Regions from separate parts of the Paenibacillus paludis genome, predicted to be linked through region 2. Evidence: riboswitches for the same ligand, from Rfam matches in the RefSeq annotation. Region 2 holds a riboswitch; the other holds the start of a gene.
The links. Region 2 has a riboswitch for glycine ahead of ACAN56_RS27705 (amino acid permease). Riboswitches for the same ligand answer to the same signal wherever they lie in the genome.

Region 1 (16,663 bases), on a different contig from region 2:
TGGTCACCAATGCGGTGGTGCTGATCGACCGCATCAAGCAGAATGAAGCGCATATGTCGATCCGCGAGTCCATTCTCGAAGCAACCGGCACACGGATGCGCCCGATTCTAATGACGGCGATTGCCACTGTCTGCGCCATGTTACCGCTGCTCTTCGGACATTCCGAGCAGGGCAGCATTGTCTCGCAGAGTCTGGCCATCGTAGTAATCGGCGGATTAACCGCAGCCACTCTGCTGACGCTGCTGGTCGTGCCGGCCATCTACGAGCTGCTGTACTTCCGCAAATCTGCCAAGGAACGTAAAAAGGCGGCAAAATCTGCGGTTGCAGCATAGGCCGAAAAAGGCAGGGAAGGCTTGTATCAGTGACAATTAAAGTCTTAGCATGTGTTCCACACTTCCATTACGGAATGTGGAGTTCATAGGCTAAGACTATTTCATTTATCCATATAAAATATTTACAATCAATAATATTCATATAAAAACAAAATTTCCTGCTGAATTATGTAAAATAATATGATTTTTTGTGTAAAAATATAGTTTTAACACATTTTCATATATAAAATACTTGTTTTTCCATGGGAATATATGTATGATTAATTTTGTAATAAATTAATAGGCGAGGGGGGAAGTTGTTCTTTTCGCTACACAATTTTTATCGCCCGGTTTAGTAGTGTTCTTGTAAGTAGCAAGGATATAGTGAAGGATTCATTCCAACTCAATTACTAAAAGGAGATGTTTAATTGTGAAAAAAATTCAAAAGTCAGCAATTGCCGCACTTTCTACTATGGCCATGCTCTTAGGATCTGTACCGGCTGCGTTCGCCGATGAAGCCGTTACTCCTGCTGCTGCTCCTGCGGCACAGGAAGTTCAGGCAGCGAGCGGAGTTGTTACACCGCTGGCATTAGCTTATGGAAATGTAGGGGATCCTACTACGTATTATTATTTCGGCGGTACTACTACTGTTAATGTTTATGGCGTACCTGGAGGTGTTTACACAGTGTATGCTATCGACCAAAATGGTTCTTATATCGACATAGGCCTTGGTCAAATCACTTATCAAGGTTCTGTAAGCAGACAATTATGGGGCTATCACAAAATTTACGTATCTAGCAGTTTCCCAGGAACATTTTCCTTTAACTATTAATAATTATGGATTGATTTTTCCGTAATCATAATTACTATTTTCATATAAACGCAAAACCCCACCTGCCCAATGGACAAGTGGGGTTTTTAGTATTTTCACTCTGTTCTTTTATAATCAGTCCGCTCTTTGCGGCTCAGTTCCCCGTGCTTTCATACCGCGACAGTCCGAAGCGGAATATGCCATAGGCTGCGGCTGCACTTCCTATCGCGACCACGGGCGCCAGCATCCACCAGCCGAACCATTCGCTTTTGCTGAAGATATAAGTCGCCGGATAAAAGCTGATAAACGCATATGGAAGCACAGTGGAGATGAATATGCGGACAGCCTGCGGGAACAGCGTGATTGGATATTTGGCCAGGTCGGCCAAATTATGGACCATCAAGGGAAAGGCATTGCCGGCATTACGGATCCAGAAGGCTGCCGAATTGCCGGCCAGATTGATCGACACGCGGATAACTACTGCTGTCACAAGGAGCAGGACAATAATTATGATTTTGCCAAAGGTCCAGTGGAGATGGGTGTGGACCAGTGATTGCCAGACAATAACGCCGCCGATCAGCAGATTTCCGAGGCCGTTAATGCCGATGCCGGTACAGAACACCTGAAGCACGACAGGCACCGGCCGCAGCAGATAACGGTCCATTTCTCCCATGTTGACCAATCTGCCCATACGCCAGGTCCCCTCGAAGAACAGGGAGGCAATGCCTTCGGTCAGAAAGATCATCGCGTACATAAAGGTGACTTCCCAGAACTGCCAGCCGTTGATGTCGGGAATCCGGTCATAGATGACCCAGAGGAAGACGAATCCCAGCACCTGTGTTAAGGCAGCTGAACACATTAGGATATAGAAATCCTTATTATATTCCATGATGGCTTTTAACTGCTGTATGTAGAGCCTTTTGTATAGATAGAACATGCGTGATAACTTCATGCTTCGCTCTCCTTCCGCCTAACCTCCATGAATCGTTACCTGACGTACTGCCCAGTTCCACATGCATTTTCCGGCAATCCAGAGTGCAATCCCCCAGAAGAATTGCAGGCCGATCAGCCTGACGCTCTCCCAAGTGTCCGCCTGTTCCAGAAAGATCATCGTCGGTGTGTGAATAATGCTTTGAAAAGGCAGGAACAATGCGAGCTTTTCCAGCCAATCCGGGAAAAAGGCCAAGGGTACCAGCGCTCCGGATAGCAGGTTGGTCAGTGCGATTCTTGTCCAGACAATACCCATGGAGCCGGTCGACCAGAAGCATAATAATGCCGCAAGATAGACAACGCCGAACTTTACGAGGATCGCTCCGAGCAGACTGACTGCGAACAGCAGATAGACCAGCGCCGACTGCGGGAAGGTTACACCGGTCAGGAAGGTGGCGAACAGGACGAGCAACACCGTGCTCATTCCTCCCTCAAGCAGGCTGGAGCCCAAGGTTTCCGCAAATCTTGCACTTTGAAAATCGATGGGCTTAAGCAAATCTACGGCAACGCTCCCGTCGAGGATTTTGCCGGAAATAGATGTTTCGGAATACCAGGACAACACAGAGTTGGCCAGAAAGGTAACGAGCAAGTAGGTTTTCATCTGGTCCCACGAATACCCGCCTACGATATCGCGGCCGCTATAAATGCCCTGCCATAAAAAGTAGATCGCCAGCAGATTGATCGAATTGGCCAGAAAGGTGATCACGTAAGAAGTCCGGTAAGCGAGAACATTTTGCAAGGACCGGTTGGCAATACTTCTGTATTTCTTAAGATTGGGTACAGGCATGACTGCGTTCGCTCCTCCTTATGCACCGGTTTCGTTCAGGTTCAGATTTCCGTCGTATACGGCTTTGATGACTTGCTCAATATTGGCATCCTCCATCCGGAAGTCAATCACCTCGCCATGTTTCATCACCCGGCTGACCACTTCGCTGGCGGTATATTCATAACGGTCAAAAGATACAGAGAACTCCTGATCATTCTGCAAGTCCAGCTTCATTCCCGGAGTCTGTGAGAGCTGCTGGTACAGCTCGGGCAATGGCGAGCCTACCTGGAAGAAGATCACCCGGTTTCTGGCGAAACGGGATTTGACTTCACTTAAGCTGCCGTCATAGATAATGGAGCCGTGGTCGATGATAATCAGCCGTTTGCACAGGTCCTCAATATCACCCAGATCGTGGGTGGTCAGCATAACTGTAGTCTGTTGCTCCTGGTTGATCTTTTTGATGAATTCGCGGATCTTCTGCTTCACGGAGACGTCGAGGCCAATCGTCGGTTCATCCAGATACACAATCGGCGGGTTATGTAATAAAGCAGCAGCCAGATCCGCTCGCATACGCTGGCCGAGGGAGAGCTTCCGGGCGGATAAGTGAATGAATTCACGCATACCCAGCATCTCAATAAACATCTCCAAGTTGGTCTTGTACACAGCATCGGGGATCTGATAAATATCCTTCAGCAGGGAAAAGGACTCCACAATCGGAATATCCCACCACAGCTGCGTGCGCTGCCCGAACACCGCTCCGATCTGGGCGGCATTCTCCATTCTTTTCCGGTACGGGTTGATACCGTTTACAGAAATACTGCCCGCGGTAGGCATCAGTATGCCGGTCAGCATTTTGATCGTGGTGGACTTGCCTGCACCGTTCGGCCCGACATAGGCCACCGTCTCACCTGCCTCGATGCTAAGGTCCAGCGACTGCACCGCCATCTTCTCAATATGCCTGGGGATCAGCAGATGCTTGACCGCGCCTTTGAGGCCGGGCTCCTTCACCGCCTGCATAAACGACTTGCTCAGTCCTTTAGCTTCAATAATACTCAAGGGTCATCCTCCTTCAGTGTTGATATTCTATAAAAAGGCGTGTTCCGTTAATATAGCATTGCTGTAATGTCGAAAACTATCACAATAAATCGAAAGAATAATTTTTTTATTAGATTATGACGAATCCTGCAAAAAAACCTCTGTCTGATGAACATGCGGATTTATAGTGGAGCTTTATCTGTCCATAATAGATAGACAATCTAATGATGCATGCTCTTAATTCTCTGATTTATGTTATAATACGTTTTTCTAAAATCGATTATAATAGATTATGGTAAAAATGGAGGTGGAGCTATTTGAGTATCTTTGACAAGACGAGAGTCTGGTGCCTGCCCGGGGACTTGAAAGAGGAGCAGCTTAAATCATTCCAGCCAGTCGCCAAACAAGAAGGAGCAATACCTGCTGAATTGACAGCGGTTTCTTCGAATGAAAAATGCAAAGACCGTATTTATCATACAGCAATGATTGCTTCCATCCGCAACGAAATGAAAAAAATCAGCCATTTTATCTCCATTCCTTATGTTGTGTTCTTAACTGGCAAGGAGGGCGTCATCCTGGAGCTGGTATCTTCCTCTCCGGATCTTCAAGCGGATATGCTTCAGGCCGGTATGGGTGTCGGTGTCAGCCTAGAAGGGCAATATTCTGGTTTAAATGCGGTCTCGTTGGCTATGGAAATGAACTGTATAGGTGTAGTGAGAGGCGAGGAACATTCCAATATTGTATTTAAAGGATGGAATTGCGTATGTGCTCCGCTGCAGAGGGATGGCAAAGTGTATGGTTATGTGGATATTTCCTTCAATAAAAATGAACAGATTGAATTTGCCATCCCCTTCGTGCAGCAGGTGGCTGAGAACATTTCGGAGAAGTGGATGGAGCAGCACCCGGAGATGCAGCAGTACCGGCTGGAGGCCAGTTTTCAGGAATTTAGACTGACTGCGCGCGAACAAGATGTGTCCCGGTTATGGCTCATGGAGAAAAGTGCGCTGCACATTGCCAACGAGCTGGGGATCAGCGAAGGCACAGTGCGTAACATGGTCAAGAACATCTACAGTAAAATGCGTGTAAATGACCGGTGGCAGTTCACCAAAAAGCTTGCGCATTAACAGATTTTTATACATATAAAAAGAGCCGGCCCGCGATAATTGGTATCCAGGGCCGGCTCTTATTCAATTCTTATAGGGCCGGTTTAGGGATAATCAGCTTTAACCGCAAGAGCAATTCAGTACTGGCTTGCGTGCGGCCTGCGTTTCATCCAGACGGCTGATCTCCGTAGTGTGCGGAGCATTAATGACGATTTCCGGAGTCTCCTGGGCTTCCTTGACGATTTGAATCATCGTTTCGATGAAGCCATCAAGCGTTTCCTTGCTTTCGGTTTCGGTCGGCTCAATCATCATGCACTCTTCCACAGTCAGCGGGAAGTAGACCGTTGGCGGGTGGTAGCCGAAGTCGAGCAGGCGTTTGGCTACGTCCAGCGTGCGCACGCCGTATTGCTTCAGGTTCTTGCCGGACATCACAAACTCGTGCTTGCAGACACCCGGATACGGAATTTCAAAATACGGCGCCAGCCGGTGCATCATATAGTTGGCATTCAGCACGGCGTTCTCGGAAACCTCGCGCAGGCCGTCCGGCCCGTAGGTACGGATATAGGCATAGGCACGGACGAGAATTCCAAAGTTGCCGTAAAAGGCCTTGACCCGCCCGATGGATTCCGGGCCGCCATAGTTCAGCGAGAAGCTGTCATCTTCATTCTTGACCACCGTAGGCTGCGGAAGAAAAGGAATCAGCTTCGCCTTCACGCCGACAGGTCCGGCTCCCGGGCCGCCGCCGCCGTGCGGGGTGCTCATCGTCTTGTGCAGATTCAAATGCACCACATCGAAGCCCATATCGCCGGGACGGGTAATGCCCATAATGGCATTGGAGTTGGCTCCATCGTAATAGAGCAGTCCGCCCGCTTCATGTACAATTGCAGCAATCTCCACAATCTGCGTTTCGAACAGGCCGAGTGTGCTGGGGTTGGTCAGCATCAGCGCAGCGGTATCGCTGCCGACAGCTGCCTTCAGCGCTTCAAGATCAACCATTCCTTTATTATTGGAAGGAATCGTCACCGTATCGAGTCCGGCTGCTGCGGCGCTGGCCGGGTTGGTGCCATGCGAGGAGTCCGGCACAATCACCTTCGTGCGGGTCTCGCCGCGGCTCTCATGGTAGGCGCGGATCATCATCAGGCCAGTCCATTCACCATGTGCGCCTGCGGCAGGCTGCAGGGAGACGGCATCCATGCCGGTCAAAGCGGAAAGATCATTTTGCAGGGTGTACATCAGTTCCAGGGCACCCTGAATGCTTTCTTCCGGCTGGTAAGGATGAATCTTGGCCAGTCCCGGGAAGCGGGCAACATCTTCGTTGATCTTCGGATTGTATTTCATCGTGCAGGAGCCGAGCGGATAGAATCCGTTGTCGACGCCGAAGTTGCGCCGGGACAGCGCGGTGTAGTGGCGGATGACATCCACTTCGGATACTTCCGGCAGCACGACCGGTTCGCTGCGCAGAAGTCCTGCAGGGATCAGCGCATCAAGGTTCTCATCCTGCGGAACATCACACTGCGGCAGGGAGTAGGCCGAGCGGCCGGGACGGCTAAGCTCGAAGATCAGACTTTGTTCCGGTTTCATAAACAGCCCTCCAGTGCGCTGGCGAATTGGTCAATTTCGGTTTTGCTTCTTTTCTCCGTGACGGCAACCAGCATATGTCCGGCAAGCTCCGGATAATCACGGCCCAGATCGTAACCGCCGAGATAACCTTCTTTTATGAGCTTGGAATTAATCCCGCTCACTTCACTTCCTTCGGGAAGCTTCAGGACGAATTCGTTAAAGTAAGGAGCTGAGAACGCAGGCGCAGCACCGTTAATTTCGCCGAGTTTGCCGGCGGCATAGTGGCTCTTGCGGATGTTCAGCTCGCCAACCTCGCGCATGCCTTCTTTGCCCATCACGGACAAATAGACGGAAGCGCATAGCGCCAGCAGCGCCTGGTTGGAGCAAATGTTCGAAGTGGCTTTTTCACGGCGGATATGCTGCTCGCGGGCCTGCAGCGTCAGCACGAAGCCGCGTTTGCCGTTCCGGTCAACGGTCTGGCCGACAATCCGGCCCGGCATGCGGCGCATCAGATGCTCCGCTACGGTGAAGAATCCGCAGGTTGGTCCGCCCAGCGAAGCCGGAATGCCCAGCGGCTGCGCGTCACCGACGACGATGTCGGCGCCGAGCTTGCCAGGCGTTTCCAGAACGCCGAGCGCCAGCGGGTTGGCGCTGACAATGAACAGGCCTTTGACGCCGTGAATCAGCGGCTCGATGGCACCGAGATCTTCTATCGCGCCGAAGAAGTTCGGTGACTGCACCAGGACAGCCGCCGTGTCGCCGTCGATGGCTGCGGCAAGCTTCGCTTGGTCGGTTACACCGTCTTTATAGTCAATCTCTACGACATCGAGGCCCCAGGCCCCTGCCGAAGTGCGCAGCACCTGGCGGGCCTCCGGATGCACGGTGCGGGAGACAATCAGCTTTTTGCGTTTGGTGGCACCAGCTGCAAGTACTGCCGCTTCCGAGAAAGCCGTAGCGCCATCGTACATGCTGGCGTTGGCCACCTTCATGCCGGTCAGCTCACAAATGTAGGACTGGAATTCAAAGATCGCCTGCAGCTCGCCTTGGCTGATTTCCGGCTGGTAAGGGGTATAAGCAGTATAGAATTCCGAACGGGAGATGACATGATTGATGACAACCGGGATATGATGGTCATACAGGCCGGCGCCGAGGAAGCTGGCGTGGGTATCGAAATTGGCATTTTTGTCGGCCAGCTCTTTCATATGGCGCAGCAAGGCGTATTCATCCAGCGCCTCCGACATCGGCATAGTTCCCTGATAACGGACGGCCTCGGGGATATCGGAGAACAGCTCCTCCATGGACTGAATTCCGACTGCTTCCATCATTTCGTGGCGGTCTTGTTCAGTCATTGGCAGATAACGGTGCTTCATTGCGGCTTCACTCCCTGGCTCTTTTTGTAGAATGGCGCTTTGACCACGACAGCCTTGAGCTGCTTGCCGCGGATCTCTACGTTTACCTCTGTGCCTATTTCACTGTAAGCTGCATCCAGCAGCGCAAGTCCGAGATTGCGTTTGAGTGTCGGTGACTGGGTGCCGGTGGTCACTTCACCGATCTTTACTCCATTTCCGTATACAGGGTAGTGGGAACGCGGAATGCCGCGGTCGATCATTTCCAGACCGACGAGGCGGCGGGGCAGACCGTCAGCCTTCTGCTTCACCAGCGCATCACGGCCGATGAAATCTTCTTTGTCCAGCTTCACGAAGAACTGCACGCCTGCTTCCAGCGGCGTAATATCCGCCGACAGCTCCTGGCCGTACAGCGGCAGCTTGGCTTCAAAGCGCAGCGTGTCGCGTGCGCCAAGACCGGCCGGTGTCAGGCCGTGCGGAGCACCCGCTTCCAGCAGGCCGTTCCACAGCGCAGCCGCCGTATCCGGCGGCGCGTAGAGCTCGAATCCGTCCTCGCCGGTATATCCGGTGCGGGAGAGCAGAACGTTCACGCCGCATACCTCGGCGTTCTCGATGAAGTGGAAAGGCTTCAGCTCAGCAATGGGAGCCGCTGTAACTTTGGAGAGGATGGCCTCAGCCAGCGGGCCCTGCAGGGCGAGCAGAAGAGTCTCATCCGAGATATTGCTCAGGCTGACGCCGCTGAATTCTGCGGTGAGATGCTCCTGCAGCCACTGAAAGTCCTTGTCGATGTTGGAGGCGTTCACGACAAGCATGTAACGCTCTTCGCCGAGGCGGTATACGAGCAAATCATCGACAACACCGCCGTTTGGATATAGAAGCAGCGTGTACTGCGCTCCACCGTCTGCCAGCTTGCTGACATCATTGGTCGTCATTTTTTGCAGGAAGGCTTCGGAGCCGCTGCCGCTAACCATGAATTCACCCATATGCGACACATCGAACAGTCCGGCTTGCCCGCGGACGGCCTCATGCTCCTTGACGATTCCTGTAAACTGCACCGGCAGCTCCCAGCCGCCGAAGTCAATGCATCTGGACTCCGCATAAGCAGAATAAAGGTCATAAAAAGGCGTTTTTTTCAAAGCGTTCATGTGCTCACTCCCTTGGTCTGATTACATGCAAGCCTAACGGGATTTCCTTTGCCGGCAGGGACGGAGTCCGTTTCTGCCCATTAAAAAAAAGGACAGGCGGAAGCCAAATATGCGCACACGCATATAGACTTCCGCTCTGTCCTTTGTACCTGAGAGTTACCCTGCTGTGAACCCGGCAGGTTTCCCCGTTGGTGACCAGTACGCTGCAATAGCAGGGCCTGATGCTCTCCAGAGATGCGTCCGGCAAAGGTCCTTTTGCCTGAGAGATTCACCCCGTAGAGGGCTTACTCCTTCGGCGCCGTCTTCAAGAGACGGTCTCTCCCTATGCCATCATTCGCAAACCGTATAATTTTCTGCTGTCTCCATTAAACCGGGTATGGAGGTGCACTGTCAACAAAAAAACGTCAAAAAGATGACAAATTTAAATTTCCTGTCAGTTATATTGACATTGAGCAGGACGATAACTTAGTCTATAACTAAATTTACAACTCCAATTCGGAAATGAGGCGGCTTGAAATGAGTGAAGTGCTAGATAACCTGCTGTACAGCGAGGAGCATGAATGGGCGCAGCAGGGCGAAGGACGTTTAATACGTGTTGGGATTACGGATCATGCCCAGCATTTACTAGGCGATATCGTATTTGTGGAATTTCCTGAAGTTGGATCGGCTATTTCTGCCGGGGACAGCGTGGGCAGCATTGAATCCGTGAAGACGGTTTCCGAATTATATTCACCGGTATCGGGAACGGTGACCAAGATTAACGATGCACTGGAGAACAGCCCGGAGCTGATTAACGATCAGCCGTACAGCGGGGGCTGGATTTTTGAACTGGAGATCGAAGGCGAGTATGCCGACGCCGTATCGGGACTGCTGGACGCAGCCGCTTACCGTGAACGGGTTGGGGAATAGCAATTGGTTTTATAAAAAAATTATTAAAGACGGATTTCGCGCATTAGCTGCACTAATGTGAGAAGTCTGTCTTTTTGCGCTTTCAGCGGCTTGGAAAATCTGCAAGTCCCGGATAAAAATGTGGAGCCATCCGCCACAAGAGGGGCAGCAGTGCAAGGCTAATCAGGACGAATAAACAGCATAAAAGGATAAATCTGCAGATTTTGCGAGGGGGTGCAGCCGGTCTGAGCACAAAGTAGTAAACGCCGATAGAGTAAAAGGGATACAGCAGGACAGCTGCCATGGCCATGCAGACAAAAAAGGTCATCTCACCGGCTGAGCTGGGGATCATTGTGTCCGGGTAATACACGGGATCAAGCTGCAAAAAGATAACCACAAGCGGCGCATAAGCGAAAAACAGGTGCAGAAAAAAGCAGCGGATGCGTCCGTTGTCGGCCAGACCGTAGAGCATCCACCAGACTCCCAGCCAGGGCAAGGCAAAAGCGCCGCCCGCAAGCAAAAAACGAACGGCGATTTGAATCAGCTTGCTTAGCGGATACACATTGGCTTGTTCGCCCCAGAAAAGGGAGTACGACGAGAGTAAAAGGAAAGAAGCCATGCCCCCAACGAAGAACGTAATGATTCCCTGGAGAAACGCGGTAACCAATAGCGAAACTAGCAGACGCAGATTTTTTAGAAATCGGGTGGGATCAGGTGATGTTCCGTTTAGAGTTTCCATACCTATTAAGACTCCTTAAGAAGCAAATGTAACCTTTCATCATCTGCTGTTCTGGGCTGATAGGCGGAATTATTCTTCGTCTTGAAGCTGCCGCAGCACGATTAGCTCGACGCGGCGGTTTTTCTGTTTTCCAAGCAGCGTAGTATTGTCGGCAGCGGGCCGGGTATCGGCATAGCCGGCATACTGGAAGGTATCCGGATCCAGTCCTTCATTGTCGAGGAAGAAACGCAGGATGGAGAGTGCCCGCGCGCCTGACAGCTCCCAGTTGTCGTTATAGCGTGAGCCAACCGACACCGGGGTATTGTCGGTATGCCCCTCAATGCTGATGGATGCGCCTATGCCGCGGAACAGGCCTGAGAGCTGGCGGAGCGCAGGGAATGCAGGTGCTTTCAGCTCGGCTTTGCCGGCATCGAACAGGAAACGGTCGCTAAGCGTAATGGCAATGCCCTGTGGTTTATCTGCAACAAAGATCTGATCCCCGAGGTTGTTGTCTTCAACATATTTGGTGATGACGCCCATCAATGAGGCAAGCTTCGCTTCCTGTTCCTTGAAAGCCAGTTCACGTGACGAAGGCGGCTGAGCCGTCTCTCCGGCATTGGCTGTGCCTGCAGCTTCGCTTCCTGTTCCATTATCCTGATTGTTTGTTGAGCCGATGTTTTCCGTTTCTTGCTGGCTCTCCAGAATGCCATCGCCACCTTCAAGCACGGGGTTGCCGCTCCTGAACGTTTCCGAAAGGGAACCGGTGACAATCTTGTATTTCTGCACGTCCAGACTGCTCATGGCGTACATGATGACGAAAAATATAAGTAAAAGTGTAATGAGATCGGCATAAGTGATCATCCAGCGGTCATTGCTCTCCCGGCCTTCGGCGTGCTGCTTACGCCGGTTTCTCTGCCTCATAGCAGCCCTCTTGCATACTCACGCTTACGGCTTCCTTCAGAATCCGCAGTGAAGGAGCTAAGCTTCTTGCGCACCAGCTGCGGATGATCCCCGTTCTGCAGGGCCAGAATGCCTACCAGCAGCATCTCCATGCCAGCCAGCTCGGTTTGGCTGCGGGATTTGATCTTGGAGGCAATGGGTAAAAATATTAGATTAGCGCTGGCTACACCATAAAGCGTCGCTGTAAAAGCGACTGCGATGGATGCTCCCAGATTGGAAGGGTCGGTCAGATTGCTGAGTACATGGATCAGTCCCATGACCGTCCCGATAATCCCCATCGTTGGTGCGTAGCCTCCGGCCGCCTCAAAAATTTTGGCGTAGCCGTTGTACTTCAACTCTTTGGCATCCATGTCCAGCTCCAGAATCTGGCGAACCTCGTTAGCATCTGTGCCGTCGACGATCAGCAGCAATCCTTCACGGGTAAAGGGATTGGGATGTTCTTCGGCTTTTTGCTCCAGCAGGAGCACACCGCCGCGCCGGGTAATAGCGGCCATGGAGATCAGTTCCTCCGCGTTCTGCTCACTCAGGTCCGGATGCCTGCCGAAGGCCATGCGCAGAGCAGCAGGGATGTGGCGCAGTTTAGATGCGGGAAAGCTGATGAGAACAGCGGCCAATGTGCCGCCAAAGACAATCAGTGCAGCATTAGGCTGCAGCAATCCGGAGAGATTGCCGCCTTCCCAAAAGAAGCCGCCGATCATAGCGGCCAGTCCAGCCAGGAGGCCGATAATTGCGGTGATATCCATAGGTTATGACTCCTTACTTTTCTATATATTATGGTTTGCATGAATGTAGGCAACACTGTATAATAAACGGGAACAAGTATTCTTATCTTCCATATTTTTCAGGATTGTATGGAGAGCCAGTACTTAGGGCCACAATTATACTATACTACTATATTTTAGACGATAGAGGGGAGACGGGCAAATGAGCGATATTGTCGTCAGTACGAAGACTTTTGAACTGGAGTCCGAATACACACCCCAGGGCGATCAGCCTCATGCCATTGAGGAATTATTGGACGGCATCCGGCAGGGCAAGAAGCACCAGACGCTGCTGGGAGCGACGGGTACAGGTAAGACATTCACCGTCGCGCAAGTGATTTCCAAGTTAAACCGCCCCACGCTGGTAATTGCGCACAACAAGACGCTTGCTGCGCAGCTGGCGAGTGAATTCAAAGAGTTTTTTCCGAACAATTCGGTAGATTACTTCGTCAGTTACTACGATTACTACCAGCCAGAGGCTTACATTCCCTCCTCCGACACCTACATCGAGAAAGATTCCAGCATCAATGAAGAGATAGATAAGCTGCGCCACTCCGCGACCAGTTCATTGTTTGAACGGCGCGATGTTATTATTGTAGCGAGCGTATCCTGCATTTACGGCCTCGGTTCGCCGAAGGAATACGGAAGCCTCCTGCTCTCGCTGCGGGTAGGGATGGAGAAGCCGCGCAACCAGATCTTAAGCAGACTAGTAGATATCCAGTATCAGCGCAATGACATAAATTTTGTCCGCGGTACATTCCGTGTGCGCGGCGATGTGGTTGAGATCTTCCCGGCTTCACAGGGAGAACATGCCATCCGGGTAGAACTGTTCGGCGACGAGATTGAACGGATTACCGAGATTGACGTGCTGACCGGAGAATTAATCGGTGAACGTGAGCATATCGCGATCTTTCCGGCATCTCACTTTGTAACCCAGGAAGAAACGATGAAGGTTGCGATCGTCAACATTGAACGTGAACTGGAGGAACGGCTGGCCGTTCTTCGCGACGCAGGCAAGCTGCTGGAAGCCCAGCGGCTGGAGCAGCGGACGCGTTATGACATCGAGATGATGAAGGAGGTCGGCTTCTGCTCCGGGATTGAGAACTATTCGGGACCGCTCACCTTCCGTGAGCCGGGAGCAACCCCTTATACCTTGATGGACTACTTCCCGGATGACATGCTGATTATTATTGATGAATCTCATGTTACCCTTCCGCAGATCAGGGCCATGTATAACGGTGACCGTGCGCGGAAGACCGTTCTGGTAGAGCATGGATTCCGCTTGCCGTCAGCGCTGGATAACCGGCCGCTTCAGTTTGAGGAGTTCGAAGACAAGGTAAGCCAGATTGTCTATGTATCCGCTACGCCAGGTCCATACGAAATGGAACACTGCGATACGATGGTGCAGCAGATTATCCGCCCTACCGGTCTGCTTGATCCGATTATTGAGGTGCGTCCGACAGAAGGCCAGATCGATGATCTGATCAGTGAAATCCGCGAGCGTGTGGAACGCGATGAACGGGTACTGGTAACGACACTTACGAAAAAAATGTCCGAGGATCTGACCGATTACTTCAAGGAGATCGGGATCAAGGTCCGATATATGCACTCTGACATCAAGACGCTGGAGCGGATGGCGATTCTGCGTGATCTGCGTCTCGGTACGTTCCATGTCCTCGTGGGTATCAACTTATTAAGAGAAGGACTGGACTTGCCAGAGGTATCCCTTGTCGCGATTCTCGACGCCGACAAGGAAGGTTTCCTCCGTTCTGAACGCTCACTGATTCAGACTATCGGCCGTGCCGCCCGTAACTCAGGCGGCCGCGTCATTATGTATGGTGACCGTATTACGGATTCCATGGAGAAAGCTATGAGCGAAACCGAACGCCGCCGGGCGATCCAGATTGCCTATAATGAGAAGCATGGAATCACCCCGACGACGATCAACAAGAAAATCCGCGAAATCATCGAGGCGACCAAAGTCGCCGAATCCAAAGCCGAATATCTCACCGGTGTGGGCGGCAAGATGAGCAAGAAGGACCGCCAAAGCCTGATGCAGCGTCTGGAGGCCGAGATGAAGGACGCTGCCAAGAACCTGCAATTCGAGCGCGCCGCCGAGCTGCGTGATGCTTTGCTGGAGCTACGTGCCGAGTAAATATTTAAGCGAGTACCGGAACGGCGCTTCCCAGGCCGTTCTTTTTAGATAAACTGCTCCGTTGTTTTGTTGCCTGTTGTCAGCGCATCCCGCAGGGACAGCCGTCCTGAAGGTTTTCAGTTTTAGCGCATCCCGTAGGGACAGCCGTCCTGAAAGTTTTCAGTTTTAGCGCATCCCGTCAGGGACAGCCTCCCGGCACGCAGCAGCATGCAGCGTGCCGACCAGCGGAGCACGGACGTTGAAGCGGTCCCTTTAGGGACAAGCGCTCCGAGCACCCTAACAGCTAAGTACAGCCCCATCCATCTCCTTCGCCAACCTTGCGGGTGTCCAGAGGGCGCAGCCCTTGGGGCCCTCCCTTGGAAGGGAGGGTTTGGGAGGGATCGAAAATATTTTGAAATGTGTTTTTAAATAAGGCTTTGAACTAGCTTTGAACTAAATGATGTATATAAAGGAGAGGTACCGTTGGCGAACGAAAATATAGTAATCAAAGGCGCGAGGGCGCATAATCTCAAGAACATTGACGTAACGATTCCGCGGGACCGCTTCGTCGTGCTTACGGGACTTAGCGGCTCCGGCAAATCGTCGCTGGCGTTCGATACGATCTACGCGGAGGGACAGCGCCGTTATGTCGAGTCCCTGTCGGCGTATGCCCGCCAGTTCCTGGGCCAGATGGAGAAACCGGACGTTGATTCCATCGACGGATTATCTCCGGCAATATCGATCGACCAGAAGACTACAAGCCGCAATCCGCGCTCAACGGTAGGTACGGTTACGGAGATTTATGACTATTTGCGGCTGTTGTTTGCCCGGGTCGGCCATCCTCATTGTCCGGATCACGGGATCGAAATTACATCACAGACCGTCGAACAGATGGTGGACCGGATTATGCAGTATCCCGAGAAGACGCGGCTGCAGATTCTGGCACCGGTTATTTCCGGGCGCAAGGGTGAACACAAGGGGTTGTTCTCGGACATCTCTAAGCAGGGATTTGTCCGTGTGCGCGTTGACGGCGAGCTGCGGGAAGTCACTGAAGATATTCAACTGGAGAAGAACAAGAAGCATACCATCGAGGTCGTGGTTGACCGTATTGTCATCAAGGATGATATGGAGACTCGTCTGACCGACTCGCTTGAAACAGCCTTGAAGCTCTCGGGTGGACAGATTCTGGTTGATGTTATCGGCCAGGAAGAACTTCTGTTCAGTTCGAATTTTGCTTGTCCGGTATGCGGATTTAGTATTGAAGAGCTGGCACCGCGGATGTTCTCCTTCAACAGCCCTTTCGGCGCTTGTCCAGAGTGTGATGGACTTGGTATGAATATGGTTGTCGATCCCGATCTATTAATTCCGGATTCCGAGAAATCGATTGAAGAAGGAGCATTTCTGGCCTGGACCGGCAGCACATCGAACTACTACCCGCAGTTTCTGAAATCTGTCTGTGAGCACTTTAAGATTCCGCAAAATGTTCCTGTGAGCAGCTTGACTCCCGAACACATGAACAAGCTGCTCCACGGCACAGGCAGCGAGAAGATCCGGTTCCGGTATGAAAATGACTTCGGCCAGAAAAAAGATGCGCTGGTTGCCTTTGAAGGAATTATTCCGAATCTGGAACGACGTTACCGCGATACGGCATCGGATGGAATCCGTGAGTTTATCGAAGGTTTTATGAGTGCCAAGCCTTGTAATGTGTGCAAGGGCAAACGGCTGAAGAAAGAAATTCTTGCGGTCACAATTAATGAGCAGAATGTAGCGGATGTTACGGATCTCTCGATTGGCGACTGTTTGAACTTCTTTGATAATCTGGTGCTTAGCGAGAAGGAAACGGCCATTGCCCATCTTATCCTGAAAGAGATTAGCAGCAGACTTGGCTTCCTGGTGAATGTGGGTCTGAATTATTTGACACTCAGTCGTGCGGCAGGTTCACTCTCCGGCGGTGAGGCGCAGCGGATCCGATTGGCGACGCAGATTGGCTCCAGCTTGATGGGCGTTCTGTACATCCTGGACGAGCCAAGTATTGGTCTGCATCAACGAGACAATGACCGGCTGATCGCCACACTGGGGCATATGCGCGATCTCGGCAACACATTAATTGTGGTTGAGCATGATGAAGATACGAT
Region 2 (16,663 bases):
TGAGCCTACCTGATACGAGCAGACCGCATCGACATACATCGCTGCAAGAGGATACAGCTTAAATATCATATCGGCCAGCTCAGTCCCCATATCAGCAAGTGCCTGCTGGTTTCCATTCAGCGTAAATGAACCGACCATAAGTGCAATCACAATGGCAAAAGTTAATACAAGACTGATCATCCTGCTCGCTTTAAACCGGGAAGAGATCCAGCTGATGCATGAACCAATAATCGTTGCCGCAATAATCGGCAGTAATGGGATAAATAAAAGGGTCATTAGAAAAAACAGATAAAATAACGTCCCCGGATTCACTTTTATAGCATATACCACACCTGCTGGCAGCATGACCATCAAAGAAAAGAACAAATTCAGCACATAGAGCTGAAGAATACGGCTTGCCACAACATGACTCGTCTTGATCGGCAGCGACATCACCAAATCGTAGTCCTTATAGCTGAATAATACACCGCTTGCCTTATAGACCGTGGTGAAGAACCCTACAATAGAAGTAACAGCCATCATAATCGCCAGCAATAGATCCATTCGCCCCATTTGTTCAAAAGTCACTGCCAACATGAAGCTGTATCCAAATGATACTACTGCTATCATGAGCACTCCCACAAAAATACCAAAGGCGAGTAAAAGCGATTTGCGTCTTTCTTTAACATCTTTTGTATGTAAAGCTTTATTCAACCCAAATGAAGATAACAACTGCAGCTTCGTTAATCTCCAGATATTAATCATTGTCGATCAGCTCCATGAATAATGCTTCCAGGCTATTTTCGCCCTTTACTTCTTCTGTCTTGCCATGGGCTATCAATTGGCCCCCCTTTATGATCGCTATCTTATTGCAGAGCTTCTCTGCCACATCCAGCACATGCGTTGAGAAGAAGATGGCACTGCCGTTGCTGCACAGCTCTACCATAATTGTCTTTAGCATGTGAGCGGCTTTTGGATCAAGGCCAACAAAGGGTTCGTCTAACACCAACAACTTTGGTTTATGAATAAGTGCAGAGATAATCGCAAGCTTCTGCTTCATCCCATGGGAATACGATGAAATCATATCACCCAAATGGACCGTAATTTGAAAAGCATCGCTGTATTTTTTAATAAGCTGCTCACGATCCGCTTTGGATACACTAAAGAGATCACCGATAAAATTCAAGTACTGAATGCCGGTAAGATGATCATACAAATCCGGGTTATCCGGAATATACGCAATCCTCGCCTTGCACGCTACCGGATCTTTTTTTATGGAGATACCGTCAATTTCAATATCCCCTTCTTCAAAATCAAGCACGCCCACTACTGCCCGAATGGTTGTTGTTTTACCTGCACCGTTATGTCCGATAAAGCCGTAGATATCGCCTGGCTCCACCACCAAATTCAAGTCATTTACTGCCTTTTTACCACCCTTATAGCTTTTGGTAAAATGTTTGATTGTAAGCATGCCCTTCACCCTTTCAATGCGTTTTTTCCCATACGCTCTTCCCGTAGAATAACTATAGTACGAATAGCACCGCCCGAACGTTCATTTGTCTGTATAGATATTAAAAAAAGCCCATCCCCCTTAGGATGGACTTCCTCATTATTAAAAAATCAAGCGCCAGCGTGGTTTCACACTTCTTCTACTTTCTGAATGCCGCGCAGCCATATTCCACGGATGGATAACGTATCGGAAATAGTCGTGGTCGGGTCGCCGTCGACCAAGACCAAGTCTGCTCTTGCCCCCTGAATGATACGCCCGCGGTCGTTCAGGCCGAACCGGCGGGCTGTTTTTGAAGTAGCGGACTGAAGAGCTTCTACGGGCGTGAATCCCGCTTCCACCAATAGCTGCATTTCATGGTGTACACTGGCCCCATGGGCAAGCCCGCCAAGCGATGGAACCGGCACGGAGACATCCGTACCCACCAGGATGTCTACACCTGCATGATGAAGATCCATCACATTCCGGTAGTTGTCTTCCATGCTGCCTTGCGGGTAGGTATGGAAGCTGGCATTCAGCGTATCCAACCATTCCGGACTAAGCCTGGAACTCACACGGTGATCCTTGGTCAATTCCGCTGCGGAGTTACCGATAATGGAAGAGTTCAAGACCAGACACGGTGTAACGAAAGCACCGGACTCTGCGATCATTCTCACCAGATCCGAAGTATTGTCCGGGCGGTCGATGAATAAATGGGCCAAACCATCCACCCCAACTTCGATGGCTTGCCGGGAGGAGTCTGCAGTCAATACATGGGCAATTGCAATCTTGCCGTACCGGTGCGCTTCCCCTACGGCTGCACTTAGAATATCTTGGCTTAAGACAGGCAAGCCGGGGGCGGCCAGTACCGTCCCTTCCTCAATCATAATCTTAATATAGTCGGCTCCCTCCCTGACTTGTTCGCCCACAAATACCAGCGCCTCATCCCTGTTCGATACCGCAGCCGCTTCTCCGTGATCGTGATCATGGGCATGAGCAGCCAGCATAGCGTTGCGATCTTCCTCGCTCATTTTCTCCAATTCCTTCAGTACAAAATCCGGGATTTCCCCATCCCCAGGCATAAGTTCATCGGGATGCCCTCCAGGAGGTGTGACCCCCATTCCGGCAGACCGCACGTCGGCAATATCCTCAATCCCCTGGAGCTGTGCCTCGCGGCCGTTTTTCGTAAACCCGCCCATCATTTCCAGTTCAGTCGTCACACCGAATTTCAGTGCGTCACGCAGGCCCTCAACGGAAGTGTGAACGTGGGCATCGATCAGACCCGGCAGTAAAGTCCCTCCTTTCGCATCAATGGTGATCGCATGTGCCGGTATTTCCCCGCCTACCGATAGGATCCGTTCGCCTTCAATCAGGACCGTCGTGGCTCTGATCACGTTCTCGCCGTCAAATATGCGCGCATTGGTGATTGCTGTAATCATTGTGATACCTCCTATAATGGAATAGCGTTTGTTATTGATTGAAATATAACAGTTAGATTTCTAACTGTCAATCTTAAAATTAAATGAAGTCTAACCATTTGAATTTGACAATTTAGGGACCGAAAATTAAGATGTTCTTATAATTAGAATTCAAACTATAGCGAGGGAGTCAGGCACAGGATGACGAAGCAAGCTTTGCTTACCCCCTACTCCGATTTAATCCGGGAGATTGGATTGAAAATCAGAGGTATGGCCAATGTCAGATTATCGGAACTGGGACTGAATGCGCAGCAAGGGCAGATGATGGGCTATATTTTTGAGCATCAGGACAAAGGTGTGATCCAGAAGGATTTGGCCGAGCGTTTCAACCGTAAGGGAGCCACCATCACCAGCATGCTTCAGGGGTTGGAGAAAAAAGGGTATATCAAGCGGGTGATTCCGGAAGATAATGAACGGCAGAAAAAAATATATTTATTGCAAAAAGGGGCCGACCTCGTCGAGGAATTCCACGATATATTCATGGAAGTAGAACGATGTGTTACCCAGGGCCTTACCGAAGAAGAAAGCGCAGCCTTCTTGAAGTTATTAATCAAAGTGAAAGAGACTTTATAGCAAGACAACGCCACTCCTGTGAGTGGTTTTTTATTGAGCTGAACCTTCTTGCTATACGCGGACCTAACCGGTTACAAAAACCTTCTTCTATGCATCAAGGTAATTTGCGCTGCCCAAGCAACTCGGCACACATGGTACAGCAGTAAATAATACCGTCCGCCAAATTGCCGGGGCGATTGGTACGGCTGTCGTGATTACGATTTACAGTGCAGGCTACAAGCCATGCAGCTACAGTGATCCAGCACAATCCTTCTACTACTGCTGAGCTCCTTAAATCCCTTACATCAATTTTAGGGGCAAGTGACGCCTATTACTTCATGATGATTCTATCCATTGCCGCGTTTTTTATCACATTATTTATGCCCACGAAAAAGAAGATCATGATTGAAAAAAAAGCAAACGTAGTCAGCAAGGAAGAACCTCTGTTGTAACACGCATGAGCTAGCAATATCAGTATATGAAGAAGAGAAGCCACTCTTTATGCGAAGTGGCTTTTCTTCTATTATGTCCGCACGGATGAAAGTTCTATTTACGGCCTGTCTCTTCGATAAATATCGATGCTTTTATACCCTTCACCCAGAATCTTCTTCATTTCTGCCCGCCGTTTTTCTCTAGTCTCCTCTTGTACAGCGCTGTATATATAACGGGCCCAATCCTTTCGGTAGCCGGGTGTAAGGGATTGGTAAAAAGCCAGTATCTCCGCACTATCCGTCAGATCTTGCTCCACAGCAGGGATCATAGAGGTGTAATCGTCCACACGTTGACTTGGCTTTGAAGATGCATCCTTGTTCTTCCGCGCCTCCTCTTTGAATCCGACAACGGTAAACACCTCATTTAAGCCCACCATACGTGCAAACTTCAGGTTGCTCGTTCCAATATAACCGTCCTCATCGGCTCCTACCCCTTCAAAAAGACTGTCTCTGTGAATGTAGGCCGAATAAACCTTATTCCCTTTTTTGGGATAAGCGGCGAACAAATAGCCGCCTTTATTTAAATAGTTGTGATCAATCACTTTGTGGACGAGCTCCTGTAGCGATTCCATATTGAGCACATAAGCAAAAATCAGATCATAACTGCTGGCTGTTAATTCAGTGTCATGCTCTGCTAATCCCGCTAAACTGTCGTCATGCTCTGGTCTGTACAATACAGCAACCTTATTGAATTTGTGCATATTTAACTTTTCTACAATTGTTTTAGCCATGTACGGACCCCCGTTAAATGTTGTCTTTATTTAGCGTTGCATAACCGTTGTCTTTTTGCAAGCCGGGCAGCTTTTGTAGCTCCATAAGGAAATGACTTCCTTGCTGAATAAATCAAACAGCCCCCAAGACCCCTGAAAAGTGGGGTAGGAGGCTACTTGTGAGAAAATGTTCTTTGCTTTAAAACTTGCACGTTAGCTGTTAACCAATATTACTTCGCGCTGCGGTCCACAAGTTTACGAGGATCCACTTTGTTGTCCATCAGAAGCGGAGTCTTTGCACCTTTAGCAATTTGATCCCAGGCTACCACTTTAAAGTTTTGATTAAGCTCTTTGCCATTGTTAATGTTGGAATCATCCTGTGCGATGAAAATGCCATAAGGGAACTGTTCGCCCAGTCCGAACCCGAGTACATCAATACCATCAGTTACTGAGGTGCCATCGGTCAATGCGCCATCGGCGATATTGAAGCTAATAAGGTAAGCGTTATTGCCTTCACGGTCATATATCGCGTAGCTGTCACTGCCTTGGCTGGAGGCGATTAAGTAACCTTTGCCGTCAGCACCATAATAGAGTGTCAACCCTTCAATATCATCCTGTAATCGGCGTCCGTCCGCAATATCGACAGTGGATAGAGGTTTTGTGCCGCTGTCCGGCTCCGCATTATATTTGTATATCGCGTAATCCTCTTCCGCTATATACATCATGCCATACTCATCATCGGCTACCATTCCTTCTGATTGCGTAGCCAGCTTAAACTCGCGAACGAGCTTACCTGAAACTTTCCCCTTCCCGTTGTCAGCCAGCTCATATTGCTCAAATTCGCCTTCTTTACCCAGAACCAGAGCGTAATACTTATCCGATTTCAGGCTATGGTAGAGGCTGAATCCGTATACCTCTTCCATCTTCGCTTTAATGGGCTCTGCTACGATGTCAGTCAACTTTCCGGTTGCCCCGTCCATGGCAAAAATATCAACCGTGTTCGTAGAACGGTTCGTCGCGCCAACAATATCTACTTTTTTATCGCCAAGCTGAAAATCATAACGTATATCAATATTATTCATTTTTCCTACTTTATAATTTTGAAGCTCTTTGCCGTTCAAATCATAGACGAGAACGCCTCCGCCTTTGTTCGTGGCAATGATTTTGGAATTCGCCGGGTTCGCAGAATCGAGCCAAATGGCCGGGTCATCGGCTGCATCCTCACCATCTTCAACGGCTGCCGTCTCTACCTGGGCGGTTACGGAATAAGGAGTGATGATATCAGCGGAATTGATAAACTTTGCATTTTCCGCCAGAATAGCTTGAAGCAGCTTGGAAGGAATGTACATCGTGCCATCGACTAATTTGACCTCCGCTGGAAGCTCGCCTGCTTTACCCGCTAGACGATATTCCTTATCGCCTGCCGTGAACGTGCCTGCGAATCCGTTCTTCAGCTTGACCAGTGCCGACTTATCGTCACTATCCCAAGTGATAGTTGCTCCGATCCCATCCATGTGCTTGCGCAGAGGTTCATATCCTTTTAGGTCTGAGGCGGATGCTGCGTTAGTTGTTGCGGCAGGAAGTAGAGCGCCTGCAAGGAGCAGCGTAGATAGTACAGTTTCCCATGTTTTCATTGATGTTCAATGTTCCCCTCTATTGTTAGTAATTGCTTAACTATAGAAGATGAGTGTAAAAGAAGTATTAACAGACAACTAGGCCTTTGTTAAATTTACAATGTAAATTCAAGATAGTATTTGAATGCATCTCATAGTTCCAGACTGCCACTATTATTTCTCAGCAGGGAATTTGCTCATATCCATATACAGCACATTCCAGCGATGACCATCCAAATCAGCAAAACCTGCACCATACATCCAGCCCTGGTCATGGGGTTTGCCGTAAATGCTACCGCCAGCCTTTCCCACCTTCGTTACCATTTCATCCACTTCTTCCTTGCTATCTGCACCAATTGTAAACAATACTTCAGTGCCTTTCGTTGTATCTGCAATATTATTTCCTGTAAATCTTTCGAACGTGGATTCTGTAAAAAGCATCACAATAACATTCTTGTCTCCGATGACTAGACTAGCTTTATCATCAGCACTTCCATGTCCTTGATTCAAAGAAAATCCAATCTCCGTGAAAAAATCTTTTGATTTGTTGATATCTTTAACTGGTAGATTGATCCATATTTGCCCCGCCATAGTTATTCCTCCTTATAAATAAAATTATGTCCATTTTCATTTATAAGAATAACTGCCGGAGTTGCTACTTGAAAGGTGATATTGAAGAATTTCAATTTTTTTTGCCTAAAAAATAACTAAGGCCTGAGGCAATCCCCTTTGTCTATTAAAAGAATGATCGGGTCAGGCATCCATGGGATGTGATTCTGTACTGATTATTTTGCTGCTTCTTTCCCGCTTTCTCCGATTCGTCGAATACAAAACAAATAATAAAATAAACCATAACGGCGTCAATAATAAGGCCGGACGTGTTTCTTCAGCAAACAGCATAATAATGAGTATGATTGCAAACAACGCTAAGACTACATAATTAATAAATGGGGTGAACGGGGCTTTGAATTTTGACTTCGCCTGCAATTCCGGCTTTGTTTTCTTATACCGCAAATGGCAGATCAGAACGATACCCCAAACCCAGATGAAACAAATGGCACTGATGGTTGTCACGATTCCAAAAGCAGTCTCCGGAATCAGCTTACTCAAAAGAGCTCCCACGGATAACACAAGCGTGGAGATGAATAGAGCATTGCTTGGGACATGATTTCTATTCAGCTTTGCAAAATTGGCTGGAGCCTGGTCATTCCTGCTCAAATTATATAGAATCCGGCTTGTTGAGAACATTCCGCTGTTACAGGCAGACGCGGCTGAAGTTAATACGACAAAGTTAATAATTCCAGCAGCAATCGGTATCCCCACCAAACTAAACGTTTTAACAAAAGGACTTTCTGCCGGATTTAGTTCCGTCCATGCGTTGATGCATAACAAGGCGATAATGGCACCCACGTAGAAAAATAGAATTCTTAAAGGGATTTTATTAATAGCCGACGGGATGGTTTTTTCTGGATTGGATGTTTCGGCTGCCGATACCCCCACCAATTCTACACCGACAAAGGCAAACACAACCATTTGGAAGGAAAGTAGGAACCCTGAAACCCCGTTCGGGAATATCCCCCCATGTGACCAAATATTACTGACAGTAACCGTTCCGTTAGCTGTTTTGAATCCAATCACCAGCAGGATTGCCCCGATAACAATCAACGCCAGAATAGTCACTACCTTGATTAATGCAAACCAAAACTCCAATTCGCCAAAACTTTTTACAGTTAATAAATTGAGTCCTAATAAAATGATCAAACAAATGACGGCAGGGATCCATTGCGGGATATCAAACCAATATTGTACATATACGCCAACAGCTATAATATCCGCCATAGCCGTCATGATCCAACAAAACCAATAGGTCCATCCGGTTACAAATGCTGCCCGCGGTCCAAGATAATCTTCAGCGATGTCTGTAAAAGATTGATAACCGGCTTTTGACAACAGGAGTTCTCCCAAGGCCCTCATAACAAAAAACACGGCAATACCCACGATTAAATAAGCAAAGATGATGGATGGTCCTGCGAGTTGTATAGCTTTACCTGATCCTAAAAACAATCCGGTCCCGATGGTCCCCCCAATTGCAATGAGCTGAACATGCCGGTTCTCTAAATCTCTCTTTAGTTCTTGTGGTGCCATGTGAAACTCCCCCTCTACATCTAATAATTCTTTGTGAAATGATGAACAAGTAAAAATGACAATAAAAAAAGAGACTGGATGCGCTCCAATCTCACGGTCATAAGAATATTAAATAAAATACATTCATTATTCTGACGCTTATCAGAATAACAAATGAATTATCCAGTACTCTTCTGTCCTTTTGCCTGAGATTGTGAACCCTTCGGCGCCGGGGAATCCCCACGGTCTCTCCAGAAGCTGCTCCTGCTATAGTGTGATCCATAGCATTCATAGCTTAGAAATTATTTGATTATAGGATCATAACTTCTTTTAAATATTTTTCAATACTAATCATAGTCAAAAGTTTTGTCAATAACATTAGTTACCACCGTGCTTCGCCAAAATAATTATGATAGGGCTTGAACGTTGCCAGCACTTCGTCTACCTTGCCCATTCGTTCCTCCAGGCTTCCCCGAAGTGTGATATAGGGAATCCGCCGCTCCTTCAAATCTGCAATAATTTGCTTATGGAAAATATGCCGCTTCTGATTCCCGCTGCGGTCCCATGTATCCTCGTAAGGAATATCGTCGTCGCACAGGAAAAAAAGGTCGTACCGCTGTGCATTTTCCAGGGCGATCCGGGTTAAGCGTTCAGGGGCCCGGCCGTGGTAATCCAGGGCAAACATATAAGTGGTGATCGCATTGGTATCGACAAAAAGATATTTATCCGCTTGCAGTAAAGCCCGCTCTTCCCGCTCCATATGGCCGACAGCAATTTCATCGAACGCCTCCAAGCCAATTCGGCGGTCCACCTGATGCTCCGTCCAATAATCGCGCCCGTATTCGCTCGCATAGGTTGTGCGATACCGCCGGGCCAACGCTTCGGTGATCGTGGATTTGCCGGTAGACATCGCTCCCACAAAAACCACTTTTGTTATTAAATCCCGATATACGCTATCGCTCACATATTCCCGGTACTTGTAAGGATCCGAACGGACCATAGTAGCTGAAACCGGTACCTGCCCGCGGGCTTCATCCACCCGCCGGTCTACTGCGCCCAAAGCGATGCTCATGTGCTCTCCGTAAAACTCGCTGGAGTAGAAATGCGTCACTTGCTCGCCTTTCAGTAACTCCAGAATATATTGCTCCTCCCTTATCTCATGCTCCCGGTCGTTCGAATACCCGTCGGGACCGTCCCAGGCTTCAATCAGCCGCACCGCCGGGTAGAGCTTGCGAATCCAGTTGGCCCGGATATGCAGCGGGATCGGGGTCACCGTCGTCTCATAGATCACTACAATTAGTTCGTCGACCTCTTGCAGCGCCGTCTCGAACATGAACTGATGCCCTTTATGCAGCGGGGCAAACTTCCCGAGCGTCAAGCCAAGTCTCTTCATGCTGATACCTCCCTAGCGCCCTTGTTCCAATTGTAGTAGCCGTATACAGCGTTAACCAGATACGCGCTCCACATGACGATCATCAGCAGGCCTTCACCGCTTCCCTCCAGCATTCGAATCACCCACAGCAGCACCGTGAACATATTGAGGACAATATAGACCAGCCATTGTTCCTTGAATCTTCGAACCATTAATAGAGTGGCGACAACGGATAACACCGTCGTAATGGCATCAATATAAGGCGAATTCTGCCCCGGTATGAACGATAGACCCAGGCCCAGCAGCAGGCTGCCTAATACGCAGACCGCCCCCACAAGGAGCAGACGCTTGAGCTCTAACTGACGCATGGACAGCTTGCCGTCAGTCCGGTTATTTTTCCACATGTAGAAGCCGACCACATTCATAGGAACAAAGAAAAGCAGATTTAGCATAACCTCTCCAAACAAACCGTTGACGTAAGCCAAGTACGCATAACCAATGGTATTGTACATCCCAAACACATAACTCATCAGATTTCCCTTCGCCGCGAGCACCACGCACAGCACCCCGGTGATAAAGACCGTAAATCCGAATAAAGAATCCTTAGAAAGCACCGTAAACCCAACAGCAATTGAGGTAAACAAAACCAGCCAGGTCAATTCAAACAGGTTCCAACCGCCCCATGATTTATTCACTTGCATCCCCTCTGCTTTCATCCGATTTGTGCACCATAAAGTTAGTTCTCTCTTACTTTCAACTTGATAATAACATATTGTTAATATCATTGAAAGCAAAAATGTACACTTGATGAATCGAATGTTCAAAAGGGAGGCTTCGTGCCTTGTGGCTGCTAATGTAACTGATAAGTTAATTCGTTTAACCACGCGGTCATTGAGGAGATTTTAAACCACAAGTTATAATTCAAGGGACTAGTCGAACTGATAAAAATTGGAGGGTATTCAAATGAATATTGAGATCGGAAAAAAAATCAAAACCCTACGTTTACAAAAAGGAATGACTCAGGAAGAACTAGCAACAAAACTGAATATGTCATCCCAAGCCATATCCAAGTGGGAAAACAACGTAACCATGCCAGATATTCAAATTCTCCCTGAGTTATCTGTGATTTTAGGGGTTACAATTGATGAGCTATTCGCATTAACTGATGACACACATCTAGAGCGTATTGAAAATATGATTAGTACCGAACATTTTATTTCCAAAGATGATTTTAATTATGCTGAACAATTTCTCAAAGAAAGGCTAACTAATGACGAAAAAAAGGCCCCATGTCTCACATTGCTGGCTCAGTTACACATTCATCGTTCAGAGGAGCACCGTGAATTAGCTTCCCATTTTGCCAAGGAGGCCCTGTTATTAGATCCACATAAAAAAAGTAATCATAATGCTTTGCGGGATGCGGAGAATGGAGTCATTTTTGACTGGAACTATTCAAATCACCATAAACTTATAGAGTATTATAAAAATTTCGTGCCAAATCATCCAGATTACTGGCAGGCTTATGTATGGCTTATGAACCACTTACTTGCAGATGGCAGATGCGCTGAAGCTAAAGAAACTCTAGAAGGATTGAACAAAATCCATCCAGGTTATTTATATCAATTATATGGAGGACTGATCTGCAAGGAAGAAGGCAACCTTTCTCAGGCATTAGTTCTTTGGGAGCAGATGACGGATCTGTATCCTGATGAATGGCGTACGTGGTCCTTTAGGGGAGACTGCATGGCGAAACTGTGCAAATACGACGAAGCCATCGAATATTACACCAAAGGATACGAACTACAACCCAATCCCAAATATATAGATGCATTGATAGCAATTTCACATATATATGAGATTCAAGGAGAATATGATAAAGCTATTGAGAAGCTTCAAGAAATCATCGAACAATTGGAAAGTAATTGGGAAATCACAGAGGGTAAGGCAGTTGATTTTTATGCAAGAGAAATAGAATATTTCAAGAAACTGTAAGTAAAGCGGCTTAAACGACTAGCCCATCAATTACACCGCTTCCCCTGCTATATTATGGGGTGGATTTCAATTCTGTTCACGAAAAGCCAATCAATGGAGCTGGCTCCATTGATTGGCTAATTCGGTGCCCGTGATCACAGCTTCCAGCGGCAGGTCATCTTTAAGTTGCCCCCGTGCAGCTCCGCGGTCAGCGTTCCGTTCATCTTGTCCATTAGACTTTTGGCGATAGAAAGACCAAGTCCCGATCCTTGGCCGGATCGGGTGCGGTCGACCGTGTAGAAGCGGTCAAATAGCAGCCTCACATCAATATCGGATAATTCCTTCGCTTCGTTAATGATCGTAAACTCGGCAATCTCCGGCTGTTGCTGGAAGCGGATTTTCACATGACCGGTCGCATGCTTGATAGTATTGGTAAGCAAATTCTCAACGACCCTCCGCACGGCTGATTCGTCGGCATATACGGCTACCTCTCCCTCTGGCATCCGAATGTCCGGCGTAATGTCCCGTTCGTTAAACCGGTCATAGAAACCGACCAGGATGTCTGACAGGAGGACAGTCATTCCGATCCGCTCAGTCTTAAGCTGATAATCGGAAGATTCGATTAGGGATAACTCGAAGAAATCGTTTAATAGTGCTTGCAGCCGTCTCGTGCGATTTTTAACAATGGTGAGGTATTCGTGCTTCTCCTCAGGCGTAATAGGCTCTGCTTCCAGCAGTTGAATATAGCCAAATATGGAGGTGAGCGGAGTACGGATATCATGGGAAATGTTCGCAATCGCCTGCCGCAGCTCATTCTCGGTTCGTCTTCTGCGGGCCTCCGCGTCGACTACGAGATCGGACTGGCGATTAATTTGACCTGCAAGCGTTTCGAGCCTCTGGTCGAATAGAGTCACGTCTATTTTTTTGCCGGTTGTCCGTTCATTATAGCGGCGCAGCTGCTCTGTCATCCGCCCCAGCTCCCGCCTCATCAGCAGCAGATGGGTAAGCAGGAGAGCCGCCACCGTAACCGATATGAGCGTTATGATAAGCAACTCTCCCGCCCCTCTCATTATTATTTAATTTCTTTTCTGCGGAACACGAGAATACCGAGTAGCGCGGATACGACAATCGTCAGCACTGGCACGAGCAGGAGCGCTGGCAGATCGCCGCTGGCAATACTGGGCTTGCCGATATCGTTCATCAGCTTGAAGATAGAATAATCATACACTGTAGTAAAGAAAGGGATGTACTCACCCAAGCCCCCCAAAATCGTATCAATCATTAGGAAGAAAATCATCGAGAAGCCGATCGTCTTGCCGCTTTCGGTGAACACGGCAGTGAACAGCGCCCCGATCGCCGCATAGCCTGCAGTGTACAGCAGTGTCAGTCCAAGGGCCCGCGGTATGAAGGAAGCGTCAAACCCCTCCGGCAAATGGCCGAAACCTGAAAGCAGTGAAACTTCGGTCGTGCTTACGATCGGGAATACCAGAGAGATAGCCATGGCTCCGACCGAGAAACCGATCAGTTTGGCGGCGAACAGCCGCCCTCTATCGTTGCCCGACGATGCGATCGTCTTCATGACACCCGTCGCATATTCATTGGCGATGAAGAATCCGGCCAGCGCTGCTACGCCGAATTTGATCAGATAGGCATTGCTTGCAATAAACTGAATCAGAAATTCGGCTCCTGTGAACTGCGGCTCTCCACTCGACTTATGGTCAAAATAGTAGAGCAGTGGATAGGCCAATGAAAGAATGGCGGTTATTAGCAGCAGCACGCGGAACGACCTGTCCTTACGCAGCTTGAACAGCTCGGATCTAATCAGATTATACATGCCCGGCACCCCCGATCCGCTTCATGAAATAGCTCTCCAGGTCTTCGCCCATCGGCATAAACTGCTCAATTTCCAGACCTGCGGAGAATAGCGTCGAAGATACTTTACCTGGCTGCTCGATATTGCCAAACAGCTTAATCGCGCCATCGGGCATCACTTCGAAATCATTCGTGCGGAGTTCGTTTTGAATAACCGTTGCCGCCTTGTCCGGATCATCCGCTTTAATAAACACGTATTGCTGGCATTTATCATTCAATTCCTGAGCAGTGAGCTGCTCCAGCAACTTGCCGTTATGAATGATGCCGTAATGGCTTGCCAGCAAATGCAGTTCGCTCAGAATGTGGCTGGAGATCAGAATCGTTATCCCTCGTTCGTGGTTAAGCTGCTTGAGCAGCTCGCGCATTTCGATGACGCTCATCGGATCGAGCCCATTGGTCGGCTCGTCCAGAATTAGAAATTCCGGATCGCTTAGCATGGCGATTGCCAGACCCAGCCGCTGCTTCATGCCAAGCGAGAAATTCTTCACTTTCTTCTTGCCTGTTCCCTGCAGTCTGACCAATTCCAGCATCCTTGGGACGCAGTCTTTGCCGGGGATGCCCCGGAGGAGCCGGTTCACTTCCAGATTCTCGGCGGCGGTCATGTGGGGGAACAACGAAGGGCTCTCGATAATCAGACCCATCCGCTTACGGGCCTGGGTCAACGCCCGCTCGTCGCCCGCGCCAAACAGCGCGATACTTCCGTCGGACGGAAAAGCTAGTCCGGTAACGATGCGCATCAGCGTCGATTTTCCGGCCCCGTTCTGCCCGATAAAGCCATATATGGAGCCTTTGCGGATAGATAAATTCACTTTATCCAGCGCTACGCTGCCTTTGAACTTCTTAGACAATTGATTCGTCTGCAATACATATTCACTCATTGTAGTCTTGGCCTCCCTTATGTGATAGACCAAGTATAGAAACGAAAACTTAAGAGGAGCTAAAGCCAATCCTTAAGAATGTCTTAAGGCTTTAGCCGATAGCCCATGCCCCATACCGTCTCGATAAATTCGCCGCCGGGCGCAGCCTTCGCAAGCTTGCTCCGCAAATTGCTCATATGGACGTTGACCGTATTGTCGTCTCCGTAATATGGCTCATCCCATACGCTTTCGTATAGATTTGCTTTCGTGAATACCTTTTTCGGTGCCGATAGAAGCAATGTGAGAATCTCATACTCCCGGGCGGTCAGCGCAACCTCTATCCCCTCTGCCGTCACCGTTTTGGAATCGTGATCGAGCACAAGTCCCTTATGCTGCAGCACGCTCAGCACAGCCGGCGGAGCAATCTGCGCAAACCGGCGCAGATGGGAATCAATTCGCGCCGAGACTTCCTCGATATCGAAAGGTTTCGTAATGAAATCATCCGCACCCCCGCGTAGCGCTGACACTTTGGTCTGCTGCTCACCCTTGGCCGAAATGATAATGACTGGCACGCCTCCCCGCAAGCGGATCCATTTGAGCAGCTCCTCGCCCGTCATTCCCGGCAGCATCAAATCTAGCAATACCATGCTCCATTCCCGTTGCTCCAGATAGAGCAGCGCCTCCGTTCCGGAAAAGGCAGGCTGTGGCACATAACCGCTTTTTCGAATAATGCTGCACAGCAGCCGGCTGATGTCATTGTCGTCCTCGGCCACGAGAATATTTATTGAATTATCCATCTTTTCTCCTTGTATTATCCTTAATCAGCTGTCATTTAGATGTTCTATAGCCTATATGATAGACGATTTTTACCTCTATTTCCAGAATAGCCTTCCTGATGCGGCCTTTTCGGTGTTCGCTGAAATCCGGTGGTTTTTTATGCTTTCCAAATGTTCCACGTGGAAATTCCGCTCCAATCTGCCCACCTCATAAATCTATTGCTTCAAAAATTCCTCCACACTGATTTGCTGTAATTCATAATCCGCACCGATGGCTTTTAATTGGTCCTCTATTTTAGCCGCAACCCGATCAATGCCCTTATACACCAGTAGAGGTACCGCCTCCAGATAAGTTTTCGCCAGCGCATAATCGCAGGAGAATGCCTTTTTGATAAACACCAATGTTTTTATTTTGTCGGTGCCAGGGCCTGTAATGAACACTTTGTAGTAATCCAACTGCCCGTCTTCGCCCATCTCCCATTCCTCCCCGATACCCCTAGGAAGTAAGACGCTGCGAAGAAATTCGATAAGATTATCATAAGCAACAGAGAAATCCCAAGAACCCTCTCCATGCCCTGCAGTATAAATCACGGTATCTCCTCTGGAGAGATCCAGGCAATACGGGTCGCCTTCATCCGACGCAATAACGAGATAGTCGCGCGGCCAATCGGTAATGACCTCTTCCGTAACGGGATTATAATTGTAGCCCGATTGACCTTCAACCAAGTCCTTGGCGCCGTAAATAAATAGATTGATCGGTTAGCAGCTGCATCGGATACTTCGCGTAAAAATCGGGGTTTTGCTGCCTTGTCTTCTCTAAAGCTGATTGCATTTTCTCCAAAACGTTGTCTATTCCTTGATAAACGTTCTGCATTAAGATCACCACTTTAATTAAGATTGGATTGCTTCGAATGAATCAAAAACTGTAGAAAACCGCTTCACCGTTTAGGAAGGGTTTGCAATAATTCTCAATCAAATCCGGCATTTGTTTACGTATCCACATATGCTTATCTTGGTTACTTACCAGAAAAGCGTAGTAGGCAAATATCGCCAAAAATATGAAACCCTCTAGCTGCTCAGTGTCTACTTTTCTGGAAATGATAGTAGTGTAGCCGGCTAGTAGAGCGTTTCGCAATTCTCCTTCAGTCAAAAGGGCACCCATAGCGATATCCATCGCGTAATATCCAGAGCCCGACAAGCCAAAGTCGATGAACGAAATCCCCTTTGGTGTGAGGATTAAGTTACTATAGTTGATGTCTGCATGGATGAATCCCCATGTCTCCATCGTTTTGCTCAATACTTTAATACGATCATTGATCAACGAAATTGTATTTTCAAGAATATAAAAATCCTTGGTAGCGATAATACCCAATTCTTCACCG

Region 1: linked by a shared signal. The riboswitch ahead of gcvT (glycine cleavage system aminomethyltransferase GcvT) and the one ahead of ACAN56_RS27705 (amino acid permease) in region 2 are both predicted to bind glycine.

Annotation. Positions count from the first base shown of each region.
Region 1 is NZ_JBGJZP010000022.1:52,527-69,189, forward strand. It holds gene ACAN56_RS29240 (efflux RND transporter permease subunit) at 1-332, shown strand, start outside; gene ACAN56_RS29245 (hypothetical protein) at 742-1,143, shown strand; gene ACAN56_RS29250 (ABC transporter permease) at 1,277-2,074, opposite strand; gene ACAN56_RS29255 (ABC transporter permease) at 2,093-2,899, opposite strand; gene ACAN56_RS29260 (ABC transporter ATP-binding protein) at 2,918-3,934, opposite strand; gene ACAN56_RS29265 (LuxR C-terminal-related transcriptional regulator) at 4,231-5,037, shown strand; gene gcvPB (aminomethyl-transferring glycine dehydrogenase subunit GcvPB) at 5,137-6,597, opposite strand; gene gcvPA (aminomethyl-transferring glycine dehydrogenase subunit GcvPA) at 6,594-7,946, opposite strand; gene gcvT (glycine cleavage system aminomethyltransferase GcvT) at 7,943-9,067, opposite strand; glycine riboswitch at 9,305-9,401, opposite strand; gene gcvH (glycine cleavage system protein GcvH) at 9,584-9,976, shown strand; gene ACAN56_RS29290 (hypothetical protein) at 10,059-10,694, opposite strand; gene ACAN56_RS29295 (flagellar motor protein MotB) at 10,764-11,594, opposite strand; gene ACAN56_RS29300 (flagellar motor protein) at 11,591-12,376, opposite strand; gene uvrB (excinuclease ABC subunit UvrB) at 12,558-14,549, shown strand; gene ACAN56_RS29310 (hypothetical protein) at 14,672-14,848, opposite strand; gene uvrA (excinuclease ABC subunit UvrA) at 15,012-16,663, shown strand, end outside.
Region 2 is NZ_JBGJZP010000019.1:131,131-147,793, forward strand. It holds gene ACAN56_RS27670 (ABC transporter permease) at 1-744, opposite strand, end outside; gene ACAN56_RS27675 (ABC transporter ATP-binding protein) at 737-1,450, opposite strand; gene ACAN56_RS27680 (amidohydrolase family protein) at 1,618-2,904, opposite strand; gene ACAN56_RS27685 (MarR family winged helix-turn-helix transcriptional regulator) at 3,085-3,516, shown strand; gene ACAN56_RS27690 (YdeI/OmpD-associated family protein) at 4,046-4,717, opposite strand; gene ACAN56_RS27695 (phytase) at 4,927-6,330, opposite strand; gene ACAN56_RS27700 (VOC family protein) at 6,484-6,900, opposite strand; gene ACAN56_RS27705 (amino acid permease) at 7,063-8,454, opposite strand; glycine riboswitch at 8,618-8,698, opposite strand; gene ACAN56_RS27710 (AAA family ATPase) at 8,816-9,826, opposite strand; gene pnuC (nicotinamide riboside transporter PnuC) at 9,823-10,500, opposite strand; gene ACAN56_RS27720 (helix-turn-helix domain-containing protein) at 10,769-11,797, shown strand; gene ACAN56_RS27725 (sensor histidine kinase) at 11,932-12,828, opposite strand; gene ACAN56_RS27730 (ABC transporter permease) at 12,849-13,610, opposite strand; gene ACAN56_RS27735 (ATP-binding cassette domain-containing protein) at 13,603-14,526, opposite strand; gene ACAN56_RS27740 (response regulator transcription factor) at 14,610-15,302, opposite strand; gene ACAN56_RS27745 (SMI1/KNR4 family protein) at 15,498-16,007, opposite strand; gene ACAN56_RS27750 (phosphotransferase enzyme family protein) at 16,198-16,663, opposite strand, start outside.